2 regions of the Neorhizobium sp. LMR1-1-1.1 genome follow, and region 2 is predicted to be linked to the other one. Evidence: riboswitches for the same ligand, from Rfam matches in the RefSeq annotation. Region 2 holds a riboswitch; the other holds the start of a gene.
The links. A riboswitch is a leader RNA that binds a small molecule or an ion and turns the genes downstream of it on or off. The one in region 2 is predicted to bind cobalamin.
Positions count from the first base shown of each region.

Region 1 (7,320 bases), on a different contig from region 2:
GCCGTCGCACTTGCCGGCCCAGCGGCTATGCACCGTGCCGCAGTTCTGGCACACGAATTGGGTTTTGGTTTTTGCCATAGATTTGATCGCCGCCTTCAATATCTCGGATACCCGCAAGAACAAAAGCGGAACCAATGGCCTTTTAAGCGAAACTGGCAGGTGATGACAAGACGGCGGTGATATCAATCGTCCGGATAAATGTAGCGCCGTTCATAACGCAGCCCGAGCGCGGTCAGAAGTTCGTAACCGATCGTGCCGCCGGCGCGTGCGGTGTCGTCGAGTGCGATGTTCGGGCCGAACAGTTCGATATAGTCACCGGTGCGGATTTCGTTTTCGGGTACGTCGGTCACGTCGAAGATCGTCAGATCCATCGTGACCCGGCCGATCACGGGCACGCGCCTGTTGGCGATGAAGCCGAAGGCGCCGGGTGCGCCGCCAGCCCGAAGCGGTACGCCGGAACCGGACAGCGAACGCAGGTAGCCGTCGGCATAACCGGCCGACACAACGGCAAGCCTGCTGTTGCGCGAGAGCTGATGGGTGGCGCCGTAGCTGACGGTCGAACCGGACGGCGCATCGCGGATCTGGATGATGCGTGCTTCCGCCTTTGCCACGGGTTTCAGCGCCTGCATACCGTTGACCGCTTCACCGCCATAGGCGGCAATTCCAGGACGGGTGAGATCGAAATGGTATTCGGGGCCGAGAAAGATGCCGGCGGAAGCAGACAGACTTGTCGGAACGCCTTCGAAAGCCGCCGCAACCCGTTGGAAAGACTCAAGCTGTGATCGGTTGAGCGGCGAGGCTGGCGAATCGCCGCTGTGAAGATGCGACATAACGAGAACGGGTGAGAAACTTGCCGGCCGCGAGACATCCTCGGCAAAGGCGATCGCTTCTTCCGCGGGAAGGCCAAGCCGGTTGAAGCCGGTATCGATATGCAGCGCACAAGGATGGTCGCCATGTTCGGCCGTGGCCGACATCCAGAAGGCCAGCTGTTCTTCGGAGATGATCACCGGGACCAGATCGTTTTCGTAAAACATCCGTTCCTGGCCCGGCCATATGCCGGAAAGCACATAGATGCGGGCATCCGGTGCATAGGTGCGCAAGGTTACGCCTTCCTGCACCGCGGCAACGAAGAAATCCCGTGCGCCGGCTTCATAGAGCGCCGTACCGCAGTCCTCGAGCCCCAGACCATAGGCATCCGCCTTGACGACTGCGGCGGTTGAAGCCCTTCCAGAGCGGCGTGCCATTTCCTTCCAGTTGTCGACGAGTGCGCCGAGATCGACCGTCAATCTCACGGGCGCGATATCGAAATCATCCAGATAGGTTTCGTCGCTGTCAAAATCGGTCTGTTCTGTCATGGCGGTCTCAACTGAATATGCTTTTGAAAATCGGAGTGGCCGATCCTAACCTTTTTGCCGGCTGGAAAAAGGCCGCGGGTAAAGAATAAGGTTCTCCGTACAGGCTTTTGACACCACAATAATTGTGCAGCAATCCTAGGGTCGGTGCCCGGCTGCGACAGCCGGACGGCTTCATATCCCGTGGATAGAGGCGTAGTTTAGACGCTGTATTTGAACAGCATCCGAAGGCACTCCATGGCTGTACCCGGTTCCAGGCAGGAACTTCTTGCGGCGGTCTCCACGACCTTCAACAGGCTTTGGGACGATCTTGCCCGCGTTCCAGGGCCCCGGGCGAGGGAGGCATCCATGCAGGGCCACATGGCAGGCTCGATGATGAGCCCGGCGGATCTCGTCGCATACCTGATCGGCTGGAACGAACTGGTGCTGAAATGGCTAGATCGGGATGACCGGGGTGAGGCGATCGATTTTCCGGAGACCGGGTTCAAGTGGAACGAACTAGGGCCGCTTGCTCAAAAATTCTACGCAGACCATGACGCACTGGACTGGCCCGAGCGGTTGGAACGACTGAGGACGGTGAGGGAGCAGCTGGTCTCGACAATCAGCAACCGGTCAAATGACGAGCTTTACGGCAAAGGCTGGTACGGCAAATGGACCAAGGGGCGCATGATCCAGTTCAACACCGCATCGCCCTATGCCAATGCAAGAGCGCGCATTCGCAAATGGCTGAAGGCCCAGGAGTGCACGCAGCAACACCTATGATCCCGTCTTGCTGCATGCGACCCTATGACAGCGCTAGATCGGTGCGATTTCGGCTGCTGTTGTTTGCTGCCTCTGCGGGAAATTGCTACCTCATTCCCGCACATGGTGCGGCCGACATCCGTTGACCGCATGGGAATAAGGGCAGCATCTGTTGAACCCGACCGCCCCCGCGACTGTGAGCGGCGAGCTTTGCGAAACACCACTGTGGCCTCGCGCCATGGGAAGGTTCGACAAGGCATCGACCCGCGAGTCAGGAGACCGACCGTGTGCATCTTATCAATCAACGACCGTCGGGTGTGACGGACAGGAGCGCACATGCATATCGAACCGGGCCTCGTAGACGGGGCCAAAATCATTCTGAGCTATGCCACTGCAGCAGGGGCGGGACTTTTTACGTTGAAGCTGGTGCGAGACACGATCCGGCAACAGGGGCTTGTCTCCTTGGTCTCGCGCACTGCAGTTACTGCAGCGGCTGTCTTCTCTTTCTTTGAGCTTCTGCCGCATTACGCAGTCGGCGTATCCGAGGTCCATTTCATTCTCGGCTCGACGCTGTTTCTGCTGTTCGGCGCAGCGCCGGCGGCAATCGGGCTGGCGCTCGGTCTGATGATCCAGGGAATGTTCTTCGCGCCGGCAGACCTGCCGCAGTTTGGAATGAACGTCACGACGCTGCTGGTGCCGTTGTTTGCGGTGAAAGCGCTGGCGGATCGTATCATTTCGCCAGGCACGGCCTATGTCGATCTCACCTATAGGCAGGCGCTCCAGCTATCGACCGCCTATCAGGCCGGTGTCGTCGCCTGGGTGGCTTTCTGGGCCTTTTATGGTGCCGGTTTCGCAAGCGAAAATCTTGTGGCGATCGGCACGTTCGGTATTGCCTATATGTCGGTCGTGCTGATCGAGCCGCTGGCGGACCTGGCCGTACTTGCCATCGCCAAGACCCTGAATGCTCTGAACGGTTCAGGCTTCGTTACGCGACGGCTTTACAACGCGGCCTGAGTTAGCCCGCGACTCTCAGCCTCGCCGGTGTACTGCCGGCGAGGCTGTTCGATCACGGTTCTTCGTATTGCGTGAAGCTCGGCTCGGCGAGGTCCGCAAAGCGCGTGAATTCGGACTGGAAGGCGAGCTTGACCGTGCCGGTCGGTCCGTGACGCTGCTTGGCGATGATGACGTCGGCCGTACCCTTGACGCGCTCCATATGTGCTTCCCATTCCGGGTATTTCGGATCGGCCAAGTCGCGGGGCTCCATGTTCTTTACATAATATTCCTCACGGAACACGAAGAGCACGACGTCGGCGTCCTGCTCGATCGAGCCTGATTCGCGAAGGTCGGAAAGCTGCGGGCGTTTGTCTTCACGGCTTTCGACACCGCGCGACAGCTGTGACAGCGCGATGATCGGCACGTTGAGTTCCTTGCCGAGCGCCTTCAGACCCGTGGTGATCTGGGTGATTTCCTGCACGCGGTTTTCACCCGACTTGCCCGAACCGGTCATCAGCTGGATATAGTCGACCACCAGGCAATCGAGGCCGCGCTGGCGCTTCAGGCGGCGGGCGCGCGCCGATAGCTGGGCGATCGAGATACCACCGGTCTGGTCGATAAACAGCGGCACCTTCTGCATCATTTGGCTGCAGGCGACCAGCTTTTCGAAGTCGGCCTCGGTAATGTCACCGCGACGGATCTTTGACGACGAAACTTCCGTCTGCTCGGAGATGATACGGGTGGCGAGCTGTTCCGACGACATTTCGAGCGAGTAGAAGCCGACGACACCGCCATTCTTGGCCTTGAACGAGCCATCGGGGGCGATTTCCTGCTCGTAGGCGGCCGCGATGTTGTAGGCGATATTGGTGGCAAGCGAGGTCTTGCCCATACCGGGGCGTCCTGCGAGCACGATCAAGTCGGAGCGCTGCAAGCCGCCCATCTTGCCGTCGAGCGACATGATGCCGGTAGAAATACCGGAAAGCTGGCCGTCGCGCTCGAATGCCTGCCCCGCCATGTCGATGGCGATCGCCACCGCGTCGTTGAACGATTGGAAACCGCCGTCGTAACGGCCGGTTTCCGCCAGTTCGAAAAGACGGCGTTCGGTATCCTCGATCTGGCTTTGCGGCGGCATGTCGAGCGGCGCATCATAGGCGATGTTGACGACATCTTCGCCAATGGTGATCAGCGCCCGGCGAAGCGCCAGGTCGTAGATCGCCCGACCGTAGTCTTCCGCATTGATGATAGAGACGGCATCGGCGGCAAGACGTGCGAGATACTGCGCAACAGTCAGGTCACCCACCTTGTCATCGGCCGGAAGAAAGGTCTTCAGCGTGATCGGGTTGGCTGTCTTGCCCATACGGATGATGTCGCCGGCAACCTCGTAAATCTTGCGATGCAGCGGTTCGTAGAGATGCGGCGGCTTCAAGAAGTCCGAGACGCGGTAATAGGCGTCGTTGTTGACCAGGATCGCGCCGAGCAGCGCCTGTTCCGCCTCGATATTGTTCGGCGCCTCGCGATAGTGCGGCGCTGCATCCTTGTTGCTGAGCGACCCCATGTTGCGCGGAACTTCGTTCATGATCTTCTACCCGTCCTGTCCGTTCAAGGCCTCGGTTCTAGTGATAACTGGACCGCACCGAAACCGTGCATTTTGCCTTCGGATGTTACCCACAGATATCCACAGCGGGCGTCATTTACGCGAAACAAAAAACGTAATGAAGCGACAAATCCGGTTGACTGTGCCTCATTCGGGCCGACGTCGCAGGAGTGGTGCGAACGGGTCGCGACTCACCGGAGCAAACGCCATCTTACCCGCAAAAAGAGACAAAAAAACGCCCGGCCTTCGTGAGGCCGGGCGCTGTCACAGACGAATCTGCGAGAGGTCTATTATTCTTCGTCGCCGTCGCGGTCAGCTTCCGGATCGAAGAAGTCTTCCGGGCGCAGTGCGTCTTCGTCAACGCCGTAGATGGCGTCAGCGGAGGTGAGGCTTTCGCCCTGTGCCTGACGCTCAGCTTCTTCAGCCGAACGTGCAACGTTGACCGAGATCTGGATCTCGACTTCTGAATGCAGGTGGAGCGTTACTTCGTGCAGGCCGATAGCCTTGATCGGGTGGTTCAGGTCGACCTGGTTGCGGCCGACGTTGAAGCCTTCTGCAGCCAGTGCGTCCATGACGTCGCGAGCAGCAACAGAACCGTAGAGCTGACCGGTTTCGCCAGCCGAACGAACGATGACGAAGGTCTTGCCGGCGAGTGCGTCGGCAACCGTCTGGGCTTCGCCCTTGCGCTCGAGGTTACGGGCTTCGAGCGTTGCGCGCTCGTTTTCGAAGCGCTTCTTGTTGGCTTCGTTGGAGCGAAGTGCCTTGCCCTGCGGCAGCAGGAAGTTACGAGCGTAACCGTCGCGAACCTTTACGGTTTCGCCCATCTGGCCGAGCTTCGGTACGCGTTCAAGCAGGATGACTTGCATGTTGGAGTTCCTTTCTAGTTCTCAATTGTCTGGATTGGTTGTGTTCTGATCCGTGCCGCCCTTTGCCGGCGTCAGCGCAATGGTCCGGCGGGTGTCCGTGAGACCGAAAGCGAGGATCGCGAAGGCAGGAATGACGAGCATGGAGGAGAGGTATGCGAGCACGAGGACCGGCAGGCGCCAGTCCTTGCCCTGACTGCGGAAATGGATGGCGGCGAAACCCGACATCAGGAAACCTGCGCCGAAGGTACCGCAGATTGTGGCGCCGACCATTGCAGGTACGCCGCCCAAAAAGGTCATGACGATGCCGGCGAGAAAAATGTAGATCGCATGGCGGTTCATGCGCAGTGCCGACGGCATGTCTTCACGCGGGCGAAGCGCGCGGCCCGAGCGCGAGACGATGCGTACGGCGAAATAGAAGGCTGCAAACAGCAGGATCACCCATATGCCGCCCTGAACCATCGGCAACGTGAGCAGCATCGTGCCCTTCAGGTGCCCGATATCGGCAGCGGTGAGTGACAGGCCGGGTTCCTGGGTCTGCAGTGCGGAGCCGAGCACGTCGACGATCTGCCCGACAAGTTCCGGTCCATAACCGATGGCGACGCCAAGCGCGATGACGGCGATCGTCACCAGGCCGCAAAGATGCAGCAGGATATCTGAGATCGGATACCAGGCGAGCAGGTTGTCAGGGCCGCCGAGTTCGGAAGCCGGGCGCGCCAGATTGGCAAGGTGCGACAGCCAGCCGGCCGGGATCAGCGTGAAGATCGCCATGGTGACGGCGAAGATCGGCGAGATGAGAACTGCGCCGAGAATGCCCGACGTGACGATGCCGGTAATGGCTGCGCGGTTACCCCAGCCAAGGCCGGCGATGAAGATCGGAAGAGCAGAGGCGGCATAAAGAACGGCGGCAAAAGACGATTGCGTGCCGGCACCCATCACGAGGAGGGTGGCAACGACGCCGGCCAGAATGCCGGTGGGCAGCACTGTCTGTGTCTTGTTCATTACGCTCTCGCTGTCCTGCCAGATCAAGCAGTTAGGGGACGGGCCTGAATCAATTTGACAGGCGCTTCATCCCCAACATGGGGTTTGCAGTTCATTTCCGATCCGCGCCCAACGCGGAAGGGAGTAGACCCGCTGATTTTTGATCAGCGGGTCCGGTATCAATTACGATACGACGTACGGCAGCAGGCCGAGGAAACGGGCGCGCTTGATGGCCTGGGCCAGTTCGCGCTGCTTCTTCTGGGAAACTGCGGTGATACGCGAAGGTACGATCTTGCCGCGCTCGGAAATGTAGCGCTGCAGGAGACGAACGTCCTTGTAGTCGATCTTCGGTGCATTTGCGCCCGAGAAGGGGCAGGTCTTGCGACGACGATGGAAAGGACGGCGTGCCGGGGACGAGGATACGTCAGCCATTGTGTTTTCTCCTTGAGGCCCAGATTAGGATTCGCGCGGAGCGGACGGGCGCGGTGCGCGCTCGAAGCCGCCTTCACGCGGAGGACGATCGCCGAATTCGCGGCGCGGGCCACGATCGCCGAAGTCACGGCGCGGGCCACGATCGTCACGCGGACGGTCGTCACGGTCACGCTTCTGCATCATGGCAGACGGGCCTTCTTCGTGCTTCTCGACGGAAAGCGTCATGTAGCGAAGAACGTCTTCGTTGATGCGCATCTGACGTTCCATTTCGTGCACGGCAGCAGCCGGAGCATCGATGTCCATCAGGGCGTAGTGAGCCTTGCGGTTCTTCTTCATGCGGTACGTCAGGGACTTGAGGCCCCAG
Region 1 is NZ_JBEGHE010000047.1:121,263-128,582, forward strand. Features, by position in the region: gene radA (DNA repair protein RadA) at 1-78, opposite strand, end outside; gene alr (alanine racemase) at 183-1,355, opposite strand; gene MRBLMR1_RS23840 (ClbS/DfsB family four-helix bundle protein) at 1,590-2,114, shown strand; cobalamin riboswitch at 2,201-2,395, shown strand; gene MRBLMR1_RS23845 (energy-coupling factor ABC transporter permease) at 2,430-3,107, shown strand; gene MRBLMR1_RS23850 (replicative DNA helicase) at 3,160-4,662, opposite strand; gene rplI (50S ribosomal protein L9) at 4,971-5,546, opposite strand; gene MRBLMR1_RS23860 (YybS family protein) at 5,568-6,545, opposite strand; gene rpsR (30S ribosomal protein S18) at 6,708-6,956, opposite strand; gene rpsF (30S ribosomal protein S6) at 6,981-7,320, opposite strand, start outside.
Region 1: it holds a riboswitch for cobalamin, as region 2 does, so the genes downstream of both, MRBLMR1_RS23845 (energy-coupling factor ABC transporter permease) here and bluB (5,6-dimethylbenzimidazole synthase) in region 2, are expected to answer to the same signal.

Region 2 (7,320 bases):
CTCGGCACAGCCAAACCGGCGCATATCCTGTCGCAGACCGTAACATCCCGCGGCGTCGTCAACATGGCGGCCCTGGCCGTCGTCGAGGCGTCCCAGGCGGAACCGCTTGCGCTGGTGAAATGACAAGAGATGCGGGAAGCTTCAAGGCAAGCTTCCCGCATGCTCGACATGCCAGGTTGATCCCCGCAGAGCCATGCGACAGGTGAGACATGACATTTTCCAAGCCGCAGATGCTGACATCGCTGATGCTTGCCTCGCTGCTTGCGCCTCAGGCGGCCTTTTCGCGCGATGTCGAGGTCTGCGCCAATCTCTATCGCCGCCTCAACAGCACCCCGCAGATCATCGGCACGAGCAGCAATGTGCGTCGCTACGCTCAGGATCTGAGCGCGCTCAACGCGGATATCCGGCAACTCAGGATCGACATGCGCAGGCAAGGTTGCGGCAGCGGCAGCATCGTGACGCTGGGCGCGCCATCCGAAGGCGATGATGAATGCGGTTACATGCAGGACACGCTGCAACGGCTGGAAGATGAGCGCGCGGCAATCACCGAACAACGCAACAGTACCCGCTCGCTACTGCAGCCATCGGAAGAGCGCGTCGCGATCTTGTCGGCGATCCGCTCCAACAATTGCACGCCCACTGACCTCGATACCCAGACGGAACTTGACGATAAAGAACGCCTGCGGATCCGGGGGCTGGCACTGCCAAGGCCGGGAGAGGAGACGCAGACTGGGCCAAAGGTGGACGATCCGAATTCCAGCATCACCCATCTCGGCAGCGCCTCACCTGCGCCAGCGAGAGAAGCACCCGTCCAGTTCCCGCCGGATCGTCCCTATGATCCCGGCAAAAAGATTCGCTCCGTTGGGCCGCAATTCTTCCCCGAAGAAGACATCGACCTCGCCAATCCGAAATCCAGCGGCCCCCAGCAGCTGCAGCCTTGATTATTTCTGGCCCCAACCGTCCTGAAAGACGAGATCTTCCAGAGGCAGACGCTGGCGCCAGCCCTTTATCGCCAGTTCGGGTTCTCCATACAACTGATCGACATAACCGAGGCACAGCCAGGCTACGATCTCGACGCGGTCCGGAATGCCGAGGAGCGCTCGAACATCTTCATCATGAAAGATACTGACCCAGCCGACGCCGATCCCTTCCGCGCGGGCTGCGAGCCAGAGGTTCTGGATGGCACAGACGGTCGAATAGCTGTCCATGCGGCTGTTGTGTGTGCGCCCCAGAACCACCGGACCGGCACGATCCGGATCGCTGGTGACGCAGATCGACAGCGGCGCCTTTCTGATGCCTTCGAGCTTGAGGCTCCTGTAGGTGCTGCGCTTCTCCTCCGGAAACATCGCCTCAGCTTCCCTGTTGGCGCGCGAAAACGCCTCCCAGGCGGACTGGCGAACCGCCTCGTCACGGATGAGGATAAAGTTCCAGGGCTGCATGAAACCAACCGACGGGGCGGCATGGGCGGCATCCAGTAGTCTGCGCAGCACATCATCCGGGATCGTATCGGAGAGAAACTGGTCACGCACGTCGCGGCGCGTTTCGATGGCGCGATAAACGGCGGCACGCTCGTCATCGGTAAAAGCTTCGGCGGCCACGAGGCCATTGTTCAAATCATCAGGTCGCATCGTCTTTCCCCAACAACGCCTGCGGATTGCTGCCGCCGTCACGGCGTGGCGCAATCCACTCAACCTGCCCGCCGTCCGCGCGGATCGGTCCATCTCGCCAGGCCGGTCTTCTGACTGGGCTTCATCCGCTCATCGCCGCCTTCCCGGAGAAATCCAGTGGCATGAATACGACAAGCGTCAGCCTCACAGCGTTGGGCACGTGTCGGAATTTCACCGGCTTCCCGATTCTCCCATTATGGATGGGCACCTGACGGAGGCTCTTATGCTGACTGAACCCGGCCGAAGCAAGGCCGTTCACGCCGCAGGGAAATAACGCACATAGGCAAATTCATCACCATCCGGTGACCAGTTGGGCGAGTTCATCGTGCCCTGCCCGCCAAAAAGCTCGAACAACGTTTCGACATTGCCCCCATCGGCATCCATAAGCCGAACGCGAACATTCTGATCACGCGGATGATCGAAGATTTCGGCGTCATAGGATACGAAAACGACCTTATCACCCTTGGGTGACGGATGCGGAAACCAGTCTCCATAGCTACTGTCGGTGATGCGTTCGGGAGCGCCGCCGGTCGCCGGAACACGCCAGATCTGCATCAGCCCTGAGCGGCTTGAGTTAAAATAGATCCAACGACCGTCCGGCGAATAATCCGGCCCGTCATTGCGGCCCTCGCCGAAGGTCAGCCGTGTCTCGTTTTTCCCGTCGATACCGATCGTATAGATATCGAAGACCTGATCACGGATACCGCAATAAGCGAACGTCTTTCCGTCCGGCGACCAGCCATGCCAGTAGGATGGCAGGTTTTCTGTGACGAGTTTCGGCGTACCGCCTCTGGCCGGCAGGACATAGATCGCCGACCTACCGAACTCGACCTTGTCGGAGATCGCAATCAGCGCGCCGTCCGGCGAGATGCCATGGTCGTTGTTGCAGAGTGTCGCGAAGTCCGTATCGACCCGGACAGGACCGAAATCACCATTCGGAGACAAACGGTAGATCAGGCCATCTGCATTAAGCATCAGATAGTCACCATCCGGCGACCAGTTGGGCGCTTCGAACAACTCTTCCGTCTGCCAGACAACCCGGCTCTGGCGGGTTCGGACATTGTAGATCTCGATGGAGCTTCGCAGTGCCAAGGGCGCCTCCCTCTTAACGATCCCGGAAACGGTTGGTGATCGGGTAACGGCGATCGCGGCCAAAGTTCTTCTTGGTGATCTTCACGCCCGGAGCCGACTGACGCCGCTTATACTCAGCGAGATAGAGCAGATGCTCGATGCGATGAACGGTTGCGACGTCATGGCCGCGGGCAACGATGTCTTCGGTGCCCATTTCCATTTCAACGAGGCATTCGAGGATATCGTCCAGAACCGGATAGGGCGGCAGCGAATCCTGGTCCTTCTGGTCCGGCCGAAGCTCGGCGGAAGGCGCCTTGGAAATGATGTTTTTCGGGATCACCTCGCCGGACGGGCCGAGAGCGCCTGCCGGCACATTTTCATTGCGCCATTCGGCCAGCGCATAGACCTGCATCTTGTAGAGGTCCTTGATCGGGTTGAAGCCGCCGTTCATGTCGCCATAAAGCGTCGCGTAGCCGACCGACATTTCCGACTTGTTGCCGGTCGTCACAACCATCGAGCCGAACTTGTTGGAGATCGCCATGAGGATAGTGCCGCGCGTACGGCTCTGCAGGTTCTCTTCGGTAATGCCCTGGTCGGTGCCTTCGAACATGTCGGACAGCGACGCCAGGAACCCTTCGACCGGATCGGAAATCGGCACGATATCGTAGCGGCAGCCGAGCGCCTTCGCGCAGTCCGCGGCGTCCTTGAACGAGTCTTCGGACGTGTAGCGATAGGGCAGCATGATGGTGCGCACCCTCTCCTCGCCGAGCGCATCAACGGCGATCGCGGCGCAGACAGCCGAATCGATGCCACCGGAGAGGCCCAGCGCGACCGACTTGAAACCGTTCTTGTTCACATAATCGCGGAAGCCGAGCAGGCAGGCGTGGTAATCGGCCTCTTCCTTTTCGGGAATACGGACCATCGGGCCGGGCTGGCAGCGCCAGCCATCCTCTTCACGTCTCCAGTCGGTGACGACAAAGGCGGTCTCGAATTGCGAAAGCTGAAAGGCCAGCGACTTGTCGGCGTTGAAGGCGAAGCTTGCGCCGTCGAAGACAAGCTCATCCTGGCCACCGAGCTGGTTTGCAAAGATCAGCGGCAGACCGCTTTCGATGACCTGGCGCAAGGCCACCTGATAACGGACATCCAGCTTGCCGCGATAATAGGGCGAACCGTTCGGCACGAGCAGGATTTCCGCACCACTCTCGGCCAGCGTCTCGCAGACGCCCATGTCGTTCCAGATTTCCTCGCAGATCGGAACGCCGATGCGAATCCCTCTGAAATTGTAGGGGCCTGAAATCGATCCTTCGGTAAAGACGCGCTTTTCGTCGAACTCACCGTAGTTCGGCAGATCGATCTTGTCGCGGATAGCGATGATCTTGCCGGCATCGAGCAGCGCGACGGAATTATGCCGTCCGGTCTCGCCCTGGCGCGGGAAGCCGATCAGTACGCCAGGTCCACCATCCGCGGTTTCCGCCGCCAGCGTCTCCACGGCCTTGAGGCAGGCCTTGAGGAAGGAAGGCTTGAGCACCAAGTCTTCCGGCGGATAGCCAGAAATGAAAAGCTCCGTTAGCATCAGCAGATCGGCACCCTCGCGGGCGGCGTCACGGCGAGCCTCGCGGGCGAGGGCAAGATTGCCGGCGACATCGCCGACCGTCGGATTGAGCTGGGCAACAGCGATACGCAAGGTCTTGGGATCGGTCTGGGTCATGACCGAGATTTAATGCGGTGACGCAAATGCCGCAACGGTCTTTGGCGGCAATTTTCCACAAGGATTGCCAGCTTGTACGCGATCGTCGAATCCTGTCGTCACAACTTCAGGTCACTTTACTATATTCAATGCATCTATTTTAGTGATGCCTTAATTGATGATGCCGATAATCCGACAAAAAAGCTCGGAGGAGACGGATGCGTATCCGGCGGTTCATGACCAACAGTTCAGGTGCGGCGGCGGTCGAATTCGCCATCGTCTCACCTCTTTTCTTTATCGCCCTGCTCAGCATGATCGCCTACGGCATCTACCTGTCCGCTGCCCATTCAGTTCAGCAACTGGCGGCAGACGCTGCGCGCACCGCCGTTGCCGGTCTGAGCGATACAGAGCGCAAAACCCTCGCTACCGATTTTATCAATCGCTCGATGATAGACAGCACGCTGCTCGACAAATCAAAGCTGACACTGACCGCACAGGCCGACCCCGGCAATCCGAACCAGTTCACCGTCGCCCTCACCTATGACGCCAGCAACCTGCCGATTTTCAATCTGTTCACCTATGCGATGCCGAGCAACCAGATAAAACGGTTCGCAACGGTTCGCGTCGGAGGCATCTGATGCAACAGATCAAACGATGGTTCGGTGACCGTCGCGGCAACGTCGCCATCACGGCCGCCTTGTCCCTGCCGATCATGATCAGCGCACTGGCACTCGGCGTCGACTATGGCTACCTGACGCTGCAACAGCGCGAGTTGCAGACGACTGCCGACCTTTCGGCAATTTCAGCCGCGGCGAACCCCAGCAGCCCTGAAACCGGGGTCGTGGACTATATGGCCCTTAACAACAAGAACGTCGCCGTCCTGAAGAACGGCCAGTTATTGAACAAGGGGGCACCGGTCGCCTTCAGCCTGGAAACCGTGTTCGACAAGTTCGAGGCTTATGCCGAAGTGATCGCCGGAAAATATCAGGCCGATTCCTCCGTTGCCGTCGGCACCCGATTCCAGTCCGGTGTCGCCCCCTATGACGCGGTCCGCGTCACCGTCTATCAGAAGGGGGGCCTCTTCTTTGGCGGTTCACTGGCGAAGGCGCCTATGCTGAACGCCAGCGGAACGGCCGCGATCGACAAGATGGCGGCATTTTCTGTCGGCTCGCGGCTTGCGAGCCTCAATGGCGGCGTGGTCAACGCCTTGCTCGGCAATCTCCTCGGCACCACCTTGTCGTTGTCGGTTATGGACTATCAATCGCTGGCCAGTGCCAATGTCGACCTGCTCAAGGTCTTTGATCAGCTGGCGATCAAGCTGAACCTGACGGCCGGCACCTATAATGATCTGCTCAACACCGACATTTCTTACGGTACCCTTCTGAATGCCATCGGCCAGACGACGGGAGTGACGCCTGCCGTCGCAGCGACCGTCAAGTCGCTGGAGAAGACGCTCGGCACCACCAAACTTACCGTCAAGCTAAAGGACATCATGGATATCGGTCCGCTCGGATCCCGGCTGATCGGCAAGAGCGATGGCCTGGCGGTTCAGACCGACATATTCAACGTTATCAGCGCCACGGCAAACGCCGCAAACGGCGGCACCAACCAGATCGATCTCGATCTCGGCGCTACAATTCCCGGCCTCGGCGGCCTGACCTTGTCGGTTGCGATCGGCGAGCCGCCGGTCGGATCCAAGGCTTTGGGAATAGGCCGGACCGGCTCGATCGTAAGAACTGCCCAGACCCGCATCTCGCTGACGACCACGGTCGACGGCATTACCGGCCTGCTGGGCATCAGGATCAAGGTGCCGCTTTATCTCGAAGTCGCGCATGCGGAAGGTCGCATGGCGTCGATCAGTTGCCCCAGCGGATCGACAGGCGCGACGGTGAATGTCGAGGCGGTTCCCGGAGTGCTGGAACTGTCGCTCGGCGATGTGGACAAATCCGCCTTCGCCAATTTCGGCAAGGACCCGCGAGTGACCAAGACCAAGATGGTTGCTACACCTGCACTAAACCTGACGGCGCTTGCCTATGCCAACGCAACGAATGTCAACGCAACGCAGCTGTCTTTCTCTCCGTCTGACATATCGAGTCAGAAGATAAAACAGGCATCGACGAAAAATTCCGTCTCTACGCTTGTGGATTCGTTGCTCAAGAACCTGCAGCTCGAAGTCGAAATCCTGGGACTGAGGGTCGAGGTGCCATCCGCATTGCTCGGTGGCCTCGCAGATACGTTGAGGCTGCTGACCACGCCACTCGATCAGGTTCTCTACAGCGTGTTGTCCACCATCGGCGTCAAGGTCGGGGAAGTCGACGTGCGGGTCGGTGGTGCCTCATGCCGCAACCCGGTCCTCGTCCAGTAGGTCAGTCGCTGAACCTTATCCCAATTCGCTTGCGTCATATTTCGCACGTGCAGCCTTTACGGCAGCGTGGTTTTCTCCGGCCCAGGCGAGCACTTTCGATAAGGGCGCAAACAACGAATGGCCGAGGTCGGTCATGCGATATTCGACGCTCGGCGGTTTGGTCGGAAAAACCTGCCGATCAATATAACCGTCGCGCTGGAGATCGCGTAAAGTCTGTGTCAGCATTCGCTGGGAAATATCCGGCACAAGCCGTCGCAACTCTCCGAACCTGTATGGCCGCTGCGCAAGTGCCTCAAGAAGAAGGGTCGACCACTTGCCGGCAATCTGGTTCATCACGTCGCGAACCGGACAGTTGCCCGCATCCCAGGTGGACATATCACACGGCTCGCCCGCAAGCGTGTTCACTCGTGCTATGTTGTCCATTCTGGTAGTTCCCTTTTGGTAACGATCTCCCGGAAATGTGCCTCCTTTACAGAGGCGCGTCAATTCCTATTCTAGTGCTAGTCTCTTTTTGAGACCAACAATTATGC
Region 2 is NZ_JBEGHE010000001.1:1,436,120-1,443,439, reverse strand. Features, by position in the region: gene MRBLMR1_RS07000 (NADP-dependent malic enzyme) at 1-123, shown strand, start outside; gene MRBLMR1_RS06995 (hypothetical protein) at 210-941, shown strand; gene bluB (5,6-dimethylbenzimidazole synthase) at 942-1,628, opposite strand; cobalamin riboswitch at 1,712-1,894, opposite strand; gene MRBLMR1_RS06985 (TolB family protein) at 1,923-2,753, opposite strand; gene MRBLMR1_RS06980 (NAD+ synthase) at 2,773-4,446, opposite strand; gene MRBLMR1_RS06975 (TadE/TadG family type IV pilus assembly protein) at 4,644-5,063, shown strand; gene MRBLMR1_RS06970 (pilus assembly protein TadG-related protein) at 5,063-6,790, shown strand; gene MRBLMR1_RS06965 (winged helix-turn-helix transcriptional regulator) at 6,806-7,213, opposite strand.